One region of the Clavibacter tessellarius genome, then DNA from elsewhere that is predicted to be linked to it. Evidence: riboswitches for the same ligand, from Rfam matches in the RefSeq annotation. Region 1 holds a riboswitch; each other region holds the start of a gene.
What was found. A riboswitch is a leader RNA that binds a small molecule or an ion and turns the genes downstream of it on or off. The one in region 1 is predicted to bind fluoride.
Positions count from the first base shown of each region.

Region 2: linked by a shared signal. The riboswitch ahead of glnA (type I glutamate--ammonia ligase) and the one ahead of glnA (type I glutamate--ammonia ligase) in region 1 are both predicted to bind fluoride.
Region 3: linked by a shared signal. The riboswitch ahead of glnA (type I glutamate--ammonia ligase) and the one ahead of glnA (type I glutamate--ammonia ligase) in region 1 are both predicted to bind fluoride.

Region 1 is NZ_CP040789.1:5,814-12,219, reverse strand. It holds gene FGG90_RS15520 (hypothetical protein) at 114-833, shown strand; gene FGG90_RS15515 (hypothetical protein) at 956-1,198, opposite strand; fluoride riboswitch at 1,720-1,793, shown strand; gene glnA (type I glutamate--ammonia ligase) at 1,867-3,291, shown strand; gene ilvD (dihydroxy-acid dehydratase) at 3,409-5,088, opposite strand; gene eno (phosphopyruvate hydratase) at 5,183-6,406, opposite strand, start outside.
Region 2 is NZ_CP040790.1:31,636-38,041, forward strand. It holds gene FGG90_RS15795 (hypothetical protein) at 1-182, opposite strand, end outside; gene FGG90_RS15800 (LCP family protein) at 817-1,827, shown strand; gene FGG90_RS15805 (hypothetical protein) at 2,052-2,771, shown strand; gene FGG90_RS15810 (hypothetical protein) at 2,894-3,136, opposite strand; fluoride riboswitch at 3,658-3,731, shown strand; gene glnA (type I glutamate--ammonia ligase) at 3,805-5,229, shown strand; gene ilvD (dihydroxy-acid dehydratase) at 5,347-6,406, opposite strand, start outside.
Region 3 is NZ_CP040788.1:3,079,504-3,085,909, forward strand. It holds gene eno (phosphopyruvate hydratase) at 1-303, shown strand, start outside; gene ilvD (dihydroxy-acid dehydratase) at 398-2,077, shown strand; gene glnA (type I glutamate--ammonia ligase) at 2,195-3,619, opposite strand; fluoride riboswitch at 3,693-3,766, opposite strand; gene FGG90_RS14740 (hypothetical protein) at 4,116-4,460, opposite strand; gene FGG90_RS14745 (O-antigen polymerase) at 4,457-6,148, opposite strand; gene FGG90_RS14750 (polysaccharide pyruvyl transferase family protein) at 6,127-6,406, opposite strand, start outside.

The DNA.
Region 1 (6,406 bases):
CTACTAGATGCCGCGACGGCGGACCCGACCTCGCATCCCCGTGGGATCATCCACTCATGCCCACTGTCCAAGCCATCGCGCTAGGGGCCACGGAGACACGCGACGGCGCTGTCTTGCGATCCCTCAGCTCGCACCGGTCGCTGTCGGTGCGTTATGCGGTCGCGTCAAATCCCGCGGCCGATGACGAGACCATCTCGAACCTGCTCGACGACCGTGTCGGTTCGGTGCGCTGGGCCGCCGCCTCGAATCTGGCCGAGCGGCCGGCCCTGCAGATGGCGGTCGCCCGGTCGGCCGACAGGTGGCTCCGCCTCGCACTGGCTGGCACGTTCTTGGATCACGACGAGCGATCCCTCGCACGCGACGTGCAATGCGCGCTCATGGAGAACGCCTCCACCGAGATCCGCTCTCGGATGGCCGAGACGACGAACCACCTCGACGTGTTCGAGACGCTCATGAGCGATGGCGACCGGCGAGTGCGCGCCGCGTGCGCTGCGAATCCGCGCATCACGCGGGAGCAGATGGAGCGACTCGTCACGGATCGCAACTGGGAGGTCCGCGCCTCGGCTGTGGGGAGCGGCATGCGGTACCCGGACGATGAGCAGATCCTCCGCCTCGCGGAGGACCGCTCTGCGGGGGTCCGTTGGGCCGTCGTGTTCCGTGTCGACCGGCCGCGCGCCGCGCTCGAGCTGATCGCGAAGGACCAGGACGAGATGAACGCCGACCACGCGAGGAGTGAGCTCGAGGACGAGCGCAGCATCAATTCGGCCCACGTCACGACGGACGCTCGGATGCGGAGGGCCAGGGCCGAGTGCGCCGCGAGCTTCGAGCGCTGACCGGTCGCCACAGGGGGCCCGTACGACGCACGCTCGCAGCGTCCGGCAAGGGATCCCTTGAAGGACGCATCCGTGGGCGGCGCGGTGCTCGGTGGCGGGTCACGACCGGCGTCGCTGCCCCGTCAGTTCTTGCCGAGGGCTTCGCGCCCACGGCGCGTTCGCTCGCGGGAGCGCTCGAACATGAAGAGTCCGATGAACATGACGATCACAACGGCCCAGATGATGCCAAGGGTCGCGTTCTGCTCTCGGATGGCCGACGCCAGGATGAACCCCTGCACGCTGAACGCGAGGATCGCGGTCCCGATCACGCGGAAGCCTCGCCGTGAGCGGCGCTTAGCTTCTGCAGGGCTGGGGGCGTCGGCCATGACCCGATCTTGGCCGATGGCTAGCGGGTCTGCCAGCGTCCGCCGAGGGATCCCTCCCCGGACCAGCGCGGCGTCGCGCGACGTGCGCTGTGACTTTCGCCGCTTAGTGGCGTCTGATCTTGATCAATCGATGGCGGCCCGGGCTGCGGTGGAGTGCCAGCGACACCCTTAGCCCGCGGCCTACTTCCCCGCCGTCAAGCTGCCGCGTGAGCGCGCGCGCGTGCCGCTGCGGTGCCTAACCGAATGCTGCTGCCCAAGCGCACGTCCGGCACCAACGGGTGGATGAGCCTCTGGGGCAGCAACGGTCGGGAAGTACGTCCTCGCCGCTCTCATGTTCGCCGGCCGCGTCGGTCCGATCGGGCTAGCGTCGGCCCTGGCCATCCGACGGCGGACCCTCCTCTACGAGTGGCCGGCGGATCGCCCCGTCATCGGGTAGCCCGCACCGACGCTGGCGTTCCCGGACCCTTCGCTGTCCCACGGGCCGAGGGGTGGCACACGATTCGATGTGCGGCGCGGGCTACACTCGCGGCGGCGATGGATCCCGCCAGGACGACCCGTCCGAACCGCACCGCTTGCTGATGGTTCCTATCCCACCCGTACGGGTGGTCGCTTGCGGTGCCATCGGTCCTGAGGCGATCACCTGCGCATCGACGCAGAAAGCAGCCAGCGTGTTCACTGACCCCAGCCAAGTCCTGGACTTCATCACGAACACGGACGTCACGTTCCTCGACGTCCGGTTCACTGACCTTCCCGGCGTCCAGCAGCACCTCACGATCCCCGCATCCACGGTCGACGTGAAGTTCTTCACGGAGGGGATCGCCTTCGACGGGTCGTCCATCCGCGGCTTCGCGAGCATCCACGAGTCGGACATGCAGCTCATCCCCGACGTGACGACGGCCTACATCGACCCGTTCCGCATCGAGCGCACCCTCATCATGGTGTTCGACATCTACAACCCCCGCAACGGCGAGATCTACGCCCGCGACCCGCGCCAGGTGGCCAAGAAGGCCGAGAAGTTCCTCGCCGCGTCCGGCATCGCCGACACCGCGTTCTTCGCGCCCGAGGCCGAGTTCTACATCTTCGACGACGTCCGCTACGAGGTGAACCAGCACACGAGCTTCTACTCGGTCGACTCCGAGGAGGGCGCCTGGAACTCGGGCCGCGAGGAGGAGGGCGGCAACCTGGGCAACAAGACGCCCTACAAGGGCGGCTACTTCCCCGTCAGCCCGGTCGACAAGCAGGCCGACCTCCGCGACGACATCAGCCTCAAGCTGATCGACGCCGGCCTCATCCTCGAGCGCGCGCACCACGAGGTGGGCACGGGCGGCCAGGCCGAGATCAACTACCGCTTCGACACCATGGTGCACGCGGCGGACGACATCCTGAAGTTCAAGTACATCGTCAAGAACACGGCCGAGCAGTGGGGCAAGACGGCCACGTTCATGCCGAAGCCGCTGTTCGGCGACAACGGCTCGGGCATGCACACGCACCAGTCGCTCTGGAACGACGGCAAGCCGCTGTTCTACGACGAGGCCGGCTACGGCGGGCTGTCGGACGTCGCGCGCTGGTACATCGGCGGCATCCTCAAGCACGCGCCCGCCATCCTCGCGTTCACGAACCCGACGGTGAACTCGTACCACCGCCTCGTCCCCGGCTTCGAGGCGCCCGTCAACCTCGTGTACTCGGCGGGCAACCGCTCGGCGTCGATCCGCATCCCCATCACGGGCACGAACCCGAAGGCGAAGCGCATCGAGTTCCGCGCGCCCGACGCGTCGAGCAACCCGTACCTCGCGTTCGCCGCGCAGCTCATGGCCGGCATCGACGGCATCAAGAACCGCATCGAGCCGCACGAGCCCGTCGACAAGGACCTCTACGAGCTCCCGCCCGAGGAGGCGAAGAACATCCCGCAGGTGCCCGCGTCGCTCGGAGCCGCCCTCGAGGCGCTCGAGGCCGACCACGAGTTCCTCACGGCCGGCAACGTGTTCACACCCGACCTCATCGAGACGTGGATCGAGTACAAGCGCGAGATGGAGATCAAGCCCCTCGCGCAGCGCCCGCACCCGTTCGAGTTCGAGCTGTACTACGGCGTCTGATCCCGCCGGCGCCCCGCAGCGGGGCGAATGACGCACGGGCCGTCCTCCTCCGGGAGGCCGGCCCGTGCGTCATGCGGCGAGCAGCGACGAGCGCGCAGCGCTCGTCCTGCTGGCCCCCTACCCGGTGACCGCTCCGATGGCGGCCGATCCGACGAGGCGCGTGTACTTGGCGAGCACTCCCCGTGTGTACCGAACAGGCAGAGGTACCCAGCCCTGTCGGCGTCGCTCCAGCTCTTCCTCGTCGACGAGGAGGTCGACGCGTCGGGTGGGGATGTCGACGCGGATCCGGTCCTCGTCGCACACGAACGCGATGACGCCGCCGTCTGCGGCTTCCGGGGCGACGTGGCCGATGCACAAGCCGGTGGTGCCGCCGGAGAACCGCCCGTCGGTGAGAAGGAGGACGTCCTTTCCCAATCCCGCGCCCTTGATGGCGGCCGTGATGGCGAGCATTTCGCGCATGCCTGGTCCGCCCTTGGGGCCTTCGTAGCGGATCACGACGACGTCGCCCGGGCGGATGCGGCCTTCGGTTAGCGCGTCCAGTGCGGCGCGCTCGCGATCGAAGACTCGCGCGGATCCCTCGAACGAGGTGGCGTCGAAGCCGGCTGTCTTCACAACAGCGCCGTCGGTCGCAAGCGACCCTCGGAGGATCGTGAGTCCGCCGGTGGCGTGGAGGGGATCGTCGAGGCGGTGGAACACCTCCCCGTCGGGCTCGGGTGGGTCGATCTCCGCGAGGTTCTCTGCGACGGTCTTGCCTGTGACCGTCAGGCAGTCGCCGTGGAGCAGGCCGGCGTCCAGCAGCGCCTTCATGATGACGGGGACACCGCCTCGACGGTCTACGTCGCGCATCACGAAGCGCCCGAAGGGCTTCATGTCGGCCAGGTGCGGGACCTTGGATCCGATCCGGTCGAAGTCGTCGAGGGTGAGCTCGACCTCAGCCTCGTGCGCGATCGCCAGCAGGTGGAGCACCACGTTGGTCGACCCTCCGAGTGCCATGGCGACGGCGATGGCGTTCTCGAATGCCTCTCTGGTGAGGATGTGACGTGCGGTGATCCCCATCCGGATCATCTCCACGACCGCTTCACCTGATCGGTGCGCGTACTGGTCGCGACGGCGGTCGGCGCTCGGTGGCGCCGCGGATCCGGGTAGCGACATGCCCAGCGCCTCGGCCATGCAGGCCATGGTGTTCGCGGTGAACATGCCCCCGCATGCGCCTTCCCCGGGGACGGACGCGCACTCGATCTTCTTCAGCTCTTCCTCGGTCATGGTTCCGGCAGCACAGGCGCCGACGCCTTCGAACGCGTCGACGATGGTGACCTCCCTGCCCGTCCCGTCGGCGTGCTGCACGTATCCGGGTAGGACGGATCCTGCGTAGAGGAACACGCTCGCGAGGTCGAGTCGCGCGGCTGCCATGAGCATCCCTGGGAGGGACTTGTCGCATCCGGCGAGCAGGACGGTGCCGTCCAACCGCTCAGCGCTGACGACGACCTCGACGCTGTCGGCGATCACCTCCCGAGACACGAGGGAGAAGTGCATGCCCTCATGGCCCATCGAGATCCCGTCCGAGACGGAGATCGTGCCGAACTGCAGCGGGTAGCCGCCACCTCGATGGACACCCTCCTTCGCTCCCTGGGCGAGACGGTCCAGGGACAGGTTGCACGGCGTGATCTCGTTCCACGACGAGGCGATGCCGATCTGCGGCTTGTCCCAGTCCTCGTCGCCCATGCCGACGGCCCGCAGCATGCCGCGGGACGGCGTCGCCTCGATCCCGTGCGTCACAGCCCAGCTCCGTGGCTTCATGTCGGTTGCTCCAGTCATCGCACCCTCTTTCGTCGCGTGTTCTCGTGGCCGTGCACGCACGTGCCGTGTGACGCTCGTCGTGCTTGCTGACGGGTCATGCCAGCCCGTACGGCAGGTCGTGTGCGGTCTCTTCGATCTCGGTGAGCCGGTTGTACTTCGCCACGCGCTCGCCTCGTGCGGGGGCTCCGGACTTGATCTGCCCAGTGCCGGTTCCGACGACGAGGTCCGCGATGAACGCGTCCGTGGTCTCTCCGGAGCGGTGCGAGACCATGCTGCGCATACCCAGCTCGCGGGCCGTGCGAATCGCGTCCAAGGTCTGCGACACGGTGCCGATCTGGTTGGGCTTGATCAGGGCGGCGTTGGACAGGCCATCCCGGCCCCCGTCGCGAATGCGCTGGGGGTCTGTGACGTAGAGGTCGTCGCCGACGATCTGCAGACGAGAGCCCAGAGCGGTGTTCATGGCCTTCCACCCGGCATGGTCGTCCTCCGAGAAGCCGTCCTCGATGCTGCGGATCGGGTAGGTGCCGACGAGGCGCTCGTAGTACGCGACGAGGCCGTCACGGTCCAGGTGCTGATCGACGATCCGGTACGTGCCGTCGCCGAGCGCGAACTCGTTCGCTGCGGGGTCGAGTGCGATAGCCATCGCGTTCACGCCCGCGTCGTGTCCGGAAATGCGGATGGCGTCGACCAGTAGATCCAGGGCCTCCTCCGGGGATGTGATCGCCGGTGCGAAACCGCCCTCGTCGCCGAGTCCGACCGCGCCGAAGCGTTCCCGCACGATGCCAGAGAGGGCGTGGTAGACGTCCGACCCCACGCGGACGGCGTCGACCATGCTGGTCGCGGAGACGGGCGCGATCATGAACTCCTGGAAGTCGAGCGCGTTCGCAGCGTGAGCGCCGCCGTTGAGGACGTTGAAGTGCGGTACGGGGAGGCGCGGCGTGCTGCCGGTGACGTCAGCGATCCACCGCCACAGCGGCAGTCCAGCGGCGGCGGCGAACGCGCGCGACATGGCGATGGAGGTCGCGACCACGGTGTTCGCTCCCAACCGCGAGTACCCGGCGGTGCCGTCGAGTGCGGCCAGGGCGGCGTCGAGCTCGGTGATCGACACCCAGCTCCTGCCGGTGATCAGCGGGGCGACCTCCGCGGCCGTCATGAGCAGGGCCTGGGAGACGTCGCGGCCAGCGTAGGCGTCGCCGCCGTCGCGGAGCTCGACGGCTTCGTGTGCACCGGTCGATGCTCCCGCCGGGGCGTCACCGGTGACGGTGGTCCCGTCGGTGAGCGTGAGGTGCACGCGGACCGTCGGGTAGCCGCGGGAGTC
Region 2 (6,406 bases), on a different replicon from region 1:
TGGCCCCCTGCGGGCATCGCCGGCGCGATGAGCGCCGTGATCGTTGCAACTACTGCGGGGGCGCCGAACACGACCGCAAAGAGCGAAGCTATCGCGGCCGATTGCTCCAGGCCCTCTGTCTTGCCCTTGAAGCCCTTGTCGAGAGAGAACGCCGCCAGGACCTCCTTCGCGATTGCGCACACGCCAGCAAGGCCGGCAAACGTGACGGCAACCCACACATTCCCGGCCATGCGCACCAGGACGATCACCAGCGCGATCACGACGAGGGCCGCTAGGCCAGCCGAGATCCACGTGGCCTTCGATACACGACTCGGCGTCCCTCCGGTCGAAGCGCCTTCGCCCGCTGCGGTTGAAGTGCCCTCGGGGTGTGCGATCAAAGGATCGGTGGAAGGCGCGTTTTCTGTCATTCGATGATGGTATCGACGTCGGCGACGGGTCCGACGAGGGATGGATACCCGGACACGTATCGACCGCGCCCCAGTCCGGGGATGACGCCTGTCTCGGCGTATGTCGCGCGACGCGCGCCACATAGCCTCGATGAGACGCGTCCGCGCCGCATCCGCCCAAGAAGGAGTCAACGTGGCCGAAGACACCAGGGCAGCTCAGCGCGAGCGGCGACGGGCTTCCGGCATCGCCCGTCACGGTCGACTGAGGAAGCCCAGCGCCGTACGCACTGCAGCCAACTTCGTCGCAGTCGTGGCAGCGGTCGCCCTGGTCAGTACCGGTTCCGTCGCTGCGGTCGCAGCATGGGACCTCGCACGCACGGTCCGGGCAAACTCCGTCGACATCTCGGACGGGGACGCCCTTCCGCCCTCCATGGGTGCAATCGACGGCGGTGCGAACGTGTTGCTCGTCGGGAACGACTCGCGTCGTGACCAGGGCGACGGCTACGGAGCGACGAAGGACGTCGGTACGGCGGAGCTGAACGACGTCACGATGCTGCTCCACATCAGCGAGGACCACACCCGCGCGACCGTCGTCTCCTTCCCACGGGACATGCTCATCGACCGTCCCGCATGCCAGAGCGCTGACGGCACGACCGAGGAGTCGACGGCGAGCGGCGTGCAGATCAACACCGCCCTGGAAACCGGCGGCTTGCCGTGCGTCGTGCGCACCGTCGAGAGCATCACGGGCCTCGACATCCCCTACGGCGGCTCGGTGCAGTTCAACGGCGTCATCGAGATGTCCAACGCCGTCGGCGGCGTCACCGTCTGCCTCGCCAATCCGATCAAGGACTGGCGCACCAACCTCGACCTCGCCGCCGGCCCACAGCTCCTCCAGGGCGAGAACGCGGTCCAGTTCCTCCGCGTCCGCCACGGTATCGGCGACAACAGCGACCTCTCCCGGATCAGCAACCAGCAGGTGTTCCTCAGCGCACTGCTACGCACCATCACCAGCACCGACACACTCACCAACCCCGCCAAGCTCTACGGCATCGCACGCGCCGCCGTCGACAACATGAGCCTCTCCACCTCGCTGAACAACCCCGCCGCCATCACGTCCCTCGCCCTCACCGTCAAGGACATCCCGCTCGACAAGTTCGTCTTCGTCCAGTACCCCACCACCTACCTCGAGAGCGGCCGCGTCGCGCAGGACGTGGCGACCGGTGACCAGATGATGCAGCTCATCGCCACCGACGCGGACTTCACGCTCGCCCCCGACAGCACCGGCCAAGGCGTCGTCCTCGCCGAGCCCACCGATCCCGCCACGGGTCCCCCCGCGGACGTAGCCGCGCCCTCATCCGGCGGGACAACCGCTCCCCCGGCGGCGCTGCCGGACAACGTCACGGGTCAGGCCGCTGCCACGGAGACCTGCTCGAACGGCTGACATGAGCGGACAGCGGTCCGCCGCGGCCGAACATGAGCCCGTCCCGCAGGGGCCCGTTGCCGAACCTCATGGCACGGTGCGGTCACGTTCGTGGGCGCCTCAGCCCATGAGCTACTAGATGCCGCGACGGCGGACCCGACCTCGCATCCCCGTGGGATCATCCACTCATGCCCACTGTCCAAGCCATCGCGCTAGGGGCCACGGAGACACGCGACGGCGCTGTCTTGCGATCCCTCAGCTCGCACCGGTCGCTGTCGGTGCGTTATGCGGTCGCGTCAAATCCCGCGGCCGATGACGAGACCATCTCGAACCTGCTCGACGACCGTGTCGGTTCGGTGCGCTGGGCCGCCGCCTCGAATCTGGCCGAGCGGCCGGCCCTGCAGATGGCGGTCGCCCGGTCGGCCGACAGGTGGCTCCGCCTCGCACTGGCTGGCACGTTCTTGGATCACGACGAGCGATCCCTCGCACGCGACGTGCAATGCGCGCTCATGGAGAACGCCTCCACCGAGATCCGCTCTCGGATGGCCGAGACGACGAACCACCTCGACGTGTTCGAGACGCTCATGAGCGATGGCGACCGGCGAGTGCGCGCCGCGTGCGCTGCGAATCCGCGCATCACGCGGGAGCAGATGGAGCGACTCGTCACGGATCGCAACTGGGAGGTCCGCGCCTCGGCTGTGGGGAGCGGCATGCGGTACCCGGACGATGAGCAGATCCTCCGCCTCGCGGAGGACCGCTCTGCGGGGGTCCGTTGGGCCGTCGTGTTCCGTGTCGACCGGCCGCGCGCCGCGCTCGAGCTGATCGCGAAGGACCAGGACGAGATGAACGCCGACCACGCGAGGAGTGAGCTCGAGGACGAGCGCAGCATCAATTCGGCCCACGTCACGACGGACGCTCGGATGCGGAGGGCCAGGGCCGAGTGCGCCGCGAGCTTCGAGCGCTGACCGGTCGCCACAGGGGGCCCGTACGACGCACGCTCGCAGCGTCCGGCAAGGGATCCCTTGAAGGACGCATCCGTGGGCGGCGCGGTGCTCGGTGGCGGGTCACGACCGGCGTCGCTGCCCCGTCAGTTCTTGCCGAGGGCTTCGCGCCCACGGCGCGTTCGCTCGCGGGAGCGCTCGAACATGAAGAGTCCGATGAACATGACGATCACAACGGCCCAGATGATGCCAAGGGTCGCGTTCTGCTCTCGGATGGCCGACGCCAGGATGAACCCCTGCACGCTGAACGCGAGGATCGCGGTCCCGATCACGCGGAAGCCTCGCCGTGAGCGGCGCTTAGCTTCTGCAGGGCTGGGGGCGTCGGCCATGACCCGATCTTGGCCGATGGCTAGCGGGTCTGCCAGCGTCCGCCGAGGGATCCCTCCCCGGACCAGCGCGGCGTCGCGCGACGTGCGCTGTGACTTTCGCCGCTTAGTGGCGTCTGATCTTGATCAATCGATGGCGGCCCGGGCTGCGGTGGAGTGCCAGCGACACCCTTAGCCCGCGGCCTACTTCCCCGCCGTCAAGCTGCCGCGTGAGCGCGCGCGCGTGCCGCTGCGGTGCCTAACCGAATGCTGCTGCCCAAGCGCACGTCCGGCACCAACGGGTGGATGAGCCTCTGGGGCAGCAACGGTCGGGAAGTACGTCCTCGCCGCTCTCATGTTCGCCGGCCGCGTCGGTCCGATCGGGCTAGCGTCGGCCCTGGCCATCCGACGGCGGACCCTCCTCTACGAGTGGCCGGCGGATCGCCCCGTCATCGGGTAGCCCGCACCGACGCTGGCGTTCCCGGACCCTTCGCTGTCCCACGGGCCGAGGGGTGGCACACGATTCGATGTGCGGCGCGGGCTACACTCGCGGCGGCGATGGATCCCGCCAGGACGACCCGTCCGAACCGCACCGCTTGCTGATGGTTCCTATCCCACCCGTACGGGTGGTCGCTTGCGGTGCCATCGGTCCTGAGGCGATCACCTGCGCATCGACGCAGAAAGCAGCCAGCGTGTTCACTGACCCCAGCCAAGTCCTGGACTTCATCACGAACACGGACGTCACGTTCCTCGACGTCCGGTTCACTGACCTTCCCGGCGTCCAGCAGCACCTCACGATCCCCGCATCCACGGTCGACGTGAAGTTCTTCACGGAGGGGATCGCCTTCGACGGGTCGTCCATCCGCGGCTTCGCGAGCATCCACGAGTCGGACATGCAGCTCATCCCCGACGTGACGACGGCCTACATCGACCCGTTCCGCATCGAGCGCACCCTCATCATGGTGTTCGACATCTACAACCCCCGCAACGGCGAGATCTACGCCCGCGACCCGCGCCAGGTGGCCAAGAAGGCCGAGAAGTTCCTCGCCGCGTCCGGCATCGCCGACACCGCGTTCTTCGCGCCCGAGGCCGAGTTCTACATCTTCGACGACGTCCGCTACGAGGTGAACCAGCACACGAGCTTCTACTCGGTCGACTCCGAGGAGGGCGCCTGGAACTCGGGCCGCGAGGAGGAGGGCGGCAACCTGGGCAACAAGACGCCCTACAAGGGCGGCTACTTCCCCGTCAGCCCGGTCGACAAGCAGGCCGACCTCCGCGACGACATCAGCCTCAAGCTGATCGACGCCGGCCTCATCCTCGAGCGCGCGCACCACGAGGTGGGCACGGGCGGCCAGGCCGAGATCAACTACCGCTTCGACACCATGGTGCACGCGGCGGACGACATCCTGAAGTTCAAGTACATCGTCAAGAACACGGCCGAGCAGTGGGGCAAGACGGCCACGTTCATGCCGAAGCCGCTGTTCGGCGACAACGGCTCGGGCATGCACACGCACCAGTCGCTCTGGAACGACGGCAAGCCGCTGTTCTACGACGAGGCCGGCTACGGCGGGCTGTCGGACGTCGCGCGCTGGTACATCGGCGGCATCCTCAAGCACGCGCCCGCCATCCTCGCGTTCACGAACCCGACGGTGAACTCGTACCACCGCCTCGTCCCCGGCTTCGAGGCGCCCGTCAACCTCGTGTACTCGGCGGGCAACCGCTCGGCGTCGATCCGCATCCCCATCACGGGCACGAACCCGAAGGCGAAGCGCATCGAGTTCCGCGCGCCCGACGCGTCGAGCAACCCGTACCTCGCGTTCGCCGCGCAGCTCATGGCCGGCATCGACGGCATCAAGAACCGCATCGAGCCGCACGAGCCCGTCGACAAGGACCTCTACGAGCTCCCGCCCGAGGAGGCGAAGAACATCCCGCAGGTGCCCGCGTCGCTCGGAGCCGCCCTCGAGGCGCTCGAGGCCGACCACGAGTTCCTCACGGCCGGCAACGTGTTCACACCCGACCTCATCGAGACGTGGATCGAGTACAAGCGCGAGATGGAGATCAAGCCCCTCGCGCAGCGCCCGCACCCGTTCGAGTTCGAGCTGTACTACGGCGTCTGATCCCGCCGGCGCCCCGCAGCGGGGCGAATGACGCACGGGCCGTCCTCCTCCGGGAGGCCGGCCCGTGCGTCATGCGGCGAGCAGCGACGAGCGCGCAGCGCTCGTCCTGCTGGCCCCCTACCCGGTGACCGCTCCGATGGCGGCCGATCCGACGAGGCGCGTGTACTTGGCGAGCACTCCCCGTGTGTACCGAACAGGCAGAGGTACCCAGCCCTGTCGGCGTCGCTCCAGCTCTTCCTCGTCGACGAGGAGGTCGACGCGTCGGGTGGGGATGTCGACGCGGATCCGGTCCTCGTCGCACACGAACGCGATGACGCCGCCGTCTGCGGCTTCCGGGGCGACGTGGCCGATGCACAAGCCGGTGGTGCCGCCGGAGAACCGCCCGTCGGTGAGAAGGAGGACGTCCTTTCCCAATCCCGCGCCCTTGATGGCGGCCGTGATGGCGAGCATTTCGCGCATGCCTGGTCCGCCCTTGGGGCCTTCGTAGCGGATCACGACGACGTCGCCCGGGCGGATGCGGCCTTCGGTTAGCGCGTCCAGTGCGGCGCGCTCGCGATCGAAGACTCGCGCGGATCCCTCGAACGAGGTGGCGTCGAAGCCGGCTGTCTTCACAACAGCGCCGTCGGTCGCAAGCGACCCTCGGAGGATCGTGAGTCCGCCGGTGGCGTGGAGGGGATCGTCGAGGCGGTGGAACACCTCCCCGTCGGGCTCGGGTGGGTCGATCTCCGCGAGGTTCTCTGCGACGGTCTTGCCTGTGACCGTCAGGCAGTCGCCGTGGAGCAGGCCGGCGTCCAGCAGCGCCTTCATGATGACGGGGACACCGCCTCGACGGTCTACGTCGCGCATCACGAAGCGCCCGAAGGGCTTCATGTCGGCCAGGTGCGGGACCTTGGATCCGATCCGGTCGAAGTCGTCGAGGGTGAGCTCGACCTCAGCCTCGTGCGCGATCGCCAGCAGGTGGAGCACCACGTTGGTCGACCCTCCGAGTGCCATGGCGACGGCGATGGCGTTCTCGAATGCCTCTCTGGTGAGGATGTGACGTGCGGTGATCCCCATCCGGATCATCTCCACGACCGCTTCACCTGATCGGTGCGCGTACTGGTCGCGACGGCGGTCGGCGCTCGGTGGCGCCGCGGATCCGGGTAGCGACATGCCCAGCGCCTCGGCCATGCAGGCC
Region 3 (6,406 bases), on a different replicon from region 1:
CAGCGCATTCGCGACGGGGGCCGGGATGGCCTGTCCAACGCCGCCCTGATCAAGCCCAACCAGATCGGCACCGTGTCGCAGACCTTGGACGCGATTCGCACGGCCCGCGAGCTGGGTATGCGCAGCATGGTCTCGCACCGCTCCGGAGAGACCACGGACGCGTTCATCGCGGACCTCGTCGTCGGAACCGGCACTGGGCAGATCAAGTCCGGAGCCCCCGCACGAGGCGAGCGCGTGGCGAAGTACAACCGGCTCACCGAGATCGAAGAGACCGCACACGACCTGCCGTACGGGCTGGCATGACCCGTCAGCAAGCACGACGAGCGTCACACGGCACGTGCGTGCACGGCCACGAGAACACGCGACGAAAGAGGGTGCGATGACTGGAGCAACCGACATGAAGCCACGGAGCTGGGCTGTGACGCACGGGATCGAGGCGACGCCGTCCCGCGGCATGCTGCGGGCCGTCGGCATGGGCGACGAGGACTGGGACAAGCCGCAGATCGGCATCGCCTCGTCGTGGAACGAGATCACGCCGTGCAACCTGTCCCTGGACCGTCTCGCCCAGGGAGCGAAGGAGGGTGTCCATCGAGGTGGCGGCTACCCGCTGCAGTTCGGCACGATCTCCGTCTCGGACGGGATCTCGATGGGCCATGAGGGCATGCACTTCTCCCTCGTGTCTCGGGAGGTGATCGCCGACAGCGTCGAGGTCGTCGTCAGCGCTGAGCGGTTGGACGGCACCGTCCTGCTCGCCGGATGCGACAAGTCCCTCCCAGGGATGCTCATGGCAGCCGCGCGACTCGACCTCGCGAGCGTGTTCCTCTACGCAGGATCCGTCCTACCCGGATACGTGCAGCACGCCGACGGGACGGGCAGGGAGGTCACCATCGTCGACGCGTTCGAAGGCGTCGGCGCCTGTGCTGCCGGAACCATGACCGAGGAAGAGCTGAAGAAGATCGAGTGCGCGTCCGTCCCCGGGGAAGGCGCATGCGGGGGCATGTTCACCGCGAACACCATGGCCTGCATGGCCGAGGCGCTGGGCATGTCGCTACCCGGATCCGCGGCGCCACCGAGCGCCGACCGCCGTCGCGACCAGTACGCGCACCGATCAGGTGAAGCGGTCGTGGAGATGATCCGGATGGGGATCACCGCACGTCACATCCTCACCAGAGAGGCATTCGAGAACGCCATCGCCGTCGCCATGGCACTCGGAGGGTCGACCAACGTGGTGCTCCACCTGCTGGCGATCGCGCACGAGGCTGAGGTCGAGCTCACCCTCGACGACTTCGACCGGATCGGATCCAAGGTCCCGCACCTGGCCGACATGAAGCCCTTCGGGCGCTTCGTGATGCGCGACGTAGACCGTCGAGGCGGTGTCCCCGTCATCATGAAGGCGCTGCTGGACGCCGGCCTGCTCCACGGCGACTGCCTGACGGTCACAGGCAAGACCGTCGCAGAGAACCTCGCGGAGATCGACCCACCCGAGCCCGACGGGGAGGTGTTCCACCGCCTCGACGATCCCCTCCACGCCACCGGCGGACTCACGATCCTCCGAGGGTCGCTTGCGACCGACGGCGCTGTTGTGAAGACAGCCGGCTTCGACGCCACCTCGTTCGAGGGATCCGCGCGAGTCTTCGATCGCGAGCGCGCCGCACTGGACGCGCTAACCGAAGGCCGCATCCGCCCGGGCGACGTCGTCGTGATCCGCTACGAAGGCCCCAAGGGCGGACCAGGCATGCGCGAAATGCTCGCCATCACGGCCGCCATCAAGGGCGCGGGATTGGGAAAGGACGTCCTCCTTCTCACCGACGGGCGGTTCTCCGGCGGCACCACCGGCTTGTGCATCGGCCACGTCGCCCCGGAAGCCGCAGACGGCGGCGTCATCGCGTTCGTGTGCGACGAGGACCGGATCCGCGTCGACATCCCCACCCGACGCGTCGACCTCCTCGTCGACGAGGAAGAGCTGGAGCGACGCCGACAGGGCTGGGTACCTCTGCCTGTTCGGTACACACGGGGAGTGCTCGCCAAGTACACGCGCCTCGTCGGATCGGCCGCCATCGGAGCGGTCACCGGGTAGGGGGCCAGCAGGACGAGCGCTGCGCGCTCGTCGCTGCTCGCCGCATGACGCACGGGCCGGCCTCCCGGAGGAGGACGGCCCGTGCGTCATTCGCCCCGCTGCGGGGCGCCGGCGGGATCAGACGCCGTAGTACAGCTCGAACTCGAACGGGTGCGGGCGCTGCGCGAGGGGCTTGATCTCCATCTCGCGCTTGTACTCGATCCACGTCTCGATGAGGTCGGGTGTGAACACGTTGCCGGCCGTGAGGAACTCGTGGTCGGCCTCGAGCGCCTCGAGGGCGGCTCCGAGCGACGCGGGCACCTGCGGGATGTTCTTCGCCTCCTCGGGCGGGAGCTCGTAGAGGTCCTTGTCGACGGGCTCGTGCGGCTCGATGCGGTTCTTGATGCCGTCGATGCCGGCCATGAGCTGCGCGGCGAACGCGAGGTACGGGTTGCTCGACGCGTCGGGCGCGCGGAACTCGATGCGCTTCGCCTTCGGGTTCGTGCCCGTGATGGGGATGCGGATCGACGCCGAGCGGTTGCCCGCCGAGTACACGAGGTTGACGGGCGCCTCGAAGCCGGGGACGAGGCGGTGGTACGAGTTCACCGTCGGGTTCGTGAACGCGAGGATGGCGGGCGCGTGCTTGAGGATGCCGCCGATGTACCAGCGCGCGACGTCCGACAGCCCGCCGTAGCCGGCCTCGTCGTAGAACAGCGGCTTGCCGTCGTTCCAGAGCGACTGGTGCGTGTGCATGCCCGAGCCGTTGTCGCCGAACAGCGGCTTCGGCATGAACGTGGCCGTCTTGCCCCACTGCTCGGCCGTGTTCTTGACGATGTACTTGAACTTCAGGATGTCGTCCGCCGCGTGCACCATGGTGTCGAAGCGGTAGTTGATCTCGGCCTGGCCGCCCGTGCCCACCTCGTGGTGCGCGCGCTCGAGGATGAGGCCGGCGTCGATCAGCTTGAGGCTGATGTCGTCGCGGAGGTCGGCCTGCTTGTCGACCGGGCTGACGGGGAAGTAGCCGCCCTTGTAGGGCGTCTTGTTGCCCAGGTTGCCGCCCTCCTCCTCGCGGCCCGAGTTCCAGGCGCCCTCCTCGGAGTCGACCGAGTAGAAGCTCGTGTGCTGGTTCACCTCGTAGCGGACGTCGTCGAAGATGTAGAACTCGGCCTCGGGCGCGAAGAACGCGGTGTCGGCGATGCCGGACGCGGCGAGGAACTTCTCGGCCTTCTTGGCCACCTGGCGCGGGTCGCGGGCGTAGATCTCGCCGTTGCGGGGGTTGTAGATGTCGAACACCATGATGAGGGTGCGCTCGATGCGGAACGGGTCGATGTAGGCCGTCGTCACGTCGGGGATGAGCTGCATGTCCGACTCGTGGATGCTCGCGAAGCCGCGGATGGACGACCCGTCGAAGGCGATCCCCTCCGTGAAGAACTTCACGTCGACCGTGGATGCGGGGATCGTGAGGTGCTGCTGGACGCCGGGAAGGTCAGTGAACCGGACGTCGAGGAACGTGACGTCCGTGTTCGTGATGAAGTCCAGGACTTGGCTGGGGTCAGTGAACACGCTGGCTGCTTTCTGCGTCGATGCGCAGGTGATCGCCTCAGGACCGATGGCACCGCAAGCGACCACCCGTACGGGTGGGATAGGAACCATCAGCAAGCGGTGCGGTTCGGACGGGTCGTCCTGGCGGGATCCATCGCCGCCGCGAGTGTAGCCCGCGCCGCACATCGAATCGTGTGCCACCCCTCGGCCCGTGGGACAGCGAAGGGTCCGGGAACGCCAGCGTCGGTGCGGGCTACCCGATGACGGGGCGATCCGCCGGCCACTCGTAGAGGAGGGTCCGCCGTCGGATGGCCAGGGCCGACGCTAGCCCGATCGGACCGACGCGGCCGGCGAACATGAGAGCGGCGAGGACGTACTTCCCGACCGTTGCTGCCCCAGAGGCTCATCCACCCGTTGGTGCCGGACGTGCGCTTGGGCAGCAGCATTCGGTTAGGCACCGCAGCGGCACGCGCGCGCGCTCACGCGGCAGCTTGACGGCGGGGAAGTAGGCCGCGGGCTAAGGGTGTCGCTGGCACTCCACCGCAGCCCGGGCCGCCATCGATTGATCAAGATCAGACGCCACTAAGCGGCGAAAGTCACACACCTGGTCGGAGAGCGGCAGGGCGGCGCGGAGCTCGCTCTGCACGGTGTCGACGCGGGGCAGGATCAGCGCGGCCGAGACGCCGACGCCGACGACCGCCAGGACGACGACGCCCACGGGGATCCACAGGCGCTTGCGCTTCCACAGCGGGCGGCGCGGCCGGTCGGCGCGGTCGCCGCGATCCGCGCGGCCGGCGCGGGCCGTGCGGTCCCGGCGGTCGGCGCCCTCGGCGGGGTCGCCGGTGATCTCGGGGCCCGTCATCGGTCGCGGTCCCAGGTCACGGCCGGGCGGCCGGCGGGGAACGCGCGGCCGTTGCCGACCGCCGGCCGGGGCTCGGCCACGCCGGCGCCCGCGGCGACGCCCGCGCCGACGAGGGCGCGCTCGCGCTCGGCGGCCGACGCCGTCTCGTCCGGCAGCGGCTCGGGGGCGCTCACGGGTCCGGTCACCTGCTTCCGCGTGGTGGAGAACCAGAAGAAGAGCACGAGGATCACGAGCGACGCGATGCTCGTCGACATGCCCTGGTACGCGTCGCCGCGGATGAGGGAGAAGAGGTACGGGGTCACGACGACCGCGATGGCGCCGCCCAGCACGCCGCGGCGGCGCATGCGCGCGCGGATGAAGAGGCCGGCCACGAGCCCGAGGAGCGCGCCGACGGCGACCACCCCGGGGATGCCGAAGTTCGAGAACGCCTCGCCGATGGCCGACAGGCTCGTCTCGACGCGGTTGACGCCGTAGAACCGGGGCACGTAGGTGGACGTGAACCACGTGTTGCCGCCGCCGAACGGCTTGTCCTCCCAGAGCCCGCGCGGGACGAACCAGGCCGGCACGGCCGCGTAGGTGGCGCCCCACTGGTAGACGAAGTCGGGCAGCGACGCGACCTCGTTGAGGCGGATGAGCACGTCGAACGGGCGGGTCTCGATGCCGCTGGTGAGGCGGTCGAGGAGCACGCCGATCGGGTCCTGCGTGAGGCGGTCGAGCGAGCGGCCGTTGTCGAACGTGGACTCGCGGATGACGATCGAGTAGACCATCGCGACCACGGCCGTCACGCCGCCGATGAGGGCGATGGTGCGGAAGCGGAACGGCTTCGGACCGACCTGCTTGAGGATCAGGAACGGCAGGAACACGCCGATGATGAGCGGTCCGCGGCCGCCGGCGGACCCGGCGCAGACCACGAGCACCAGCACGGCGACCAGGTTGACCCAGTTCCAGCCCTCGAGGCCCTTCTGTCGGCGTGCGAGCACGTTGTAGACGATCGCGATCTGCACGGGGATGTAGGAGAGGCCGATGAACGACTTGCCGGAGAGGAAGTCGCTCCGGTTGGCGAGGCCCGTCGTGTACGCCTGGATGCCGCCGGAGGAGAGCACCAGGTACACGAGGAGGCCGAGGGCCACGACCGAGGAGATCACCACGATGGCCTGCGAGACCGACGTGTTGAACACGCGCTGCCAGCGCACCTGCGTGTCGGGGTCGACGAAGGCGGGGCCGCCCGCGAGGGCGTTGTCCTGCAGGGACTTGGCGTCCTCGCCGCCGCGGGCGATGCGGCGGGCCTCGCGGGCCACCGTGTAGTAGTAGACGACGAAGAACGCCGAGAAGAAGATCAGCGCCTCGATGAGGGCGGAGCTCGCGGCGAGCTGCAGCGTGGGGGAGAAGAAGCGCGTGTCGGCGATGGCGCCGGGGCTCGTCTCCATGCTGTTGGCGACCGTGAGCGGGCGCAGCACGAACAGCAGCAGGCCCGTGAAGGCGACGATGCCGCCCGGGGTGATCGGGTCCCCGTTGGAGACGGTCTCCTTCACGAGCACGCCCACCAGCAGGATCGCGAGGACCGCGATCATGAACGGGTAGGAGAGCTCGTTGCCGAGCAGGGCCACGCCGCCGAGCGCGGCGAGGACGGTGAGCACCACGGCGGCCGCGAAGACCGCCGGGGTCGCTAGGCGGTACGTCGGACCCATGAAGTCATCTCCTCGAATGCCGCGTCCAGGCGGGCGGTGGCTGCGACGAGGGCCGTCGCCGTGGTGGATGCGGTGCCGGCGTCGGCCGGACCGGTGACGGCGGTGCGGACCGCCTGGTCGAAGGATGCCTCCGACGGGATCTGGAACTCGGTCACGAACGCCCCGACCTTGGTGGCTCCGCCGACGGCCACCACGGGCGTCGTCAGCATCGTACCGAGGTACATGGCGTGCATGCGAGAGGCGATGACGACCTCGCGA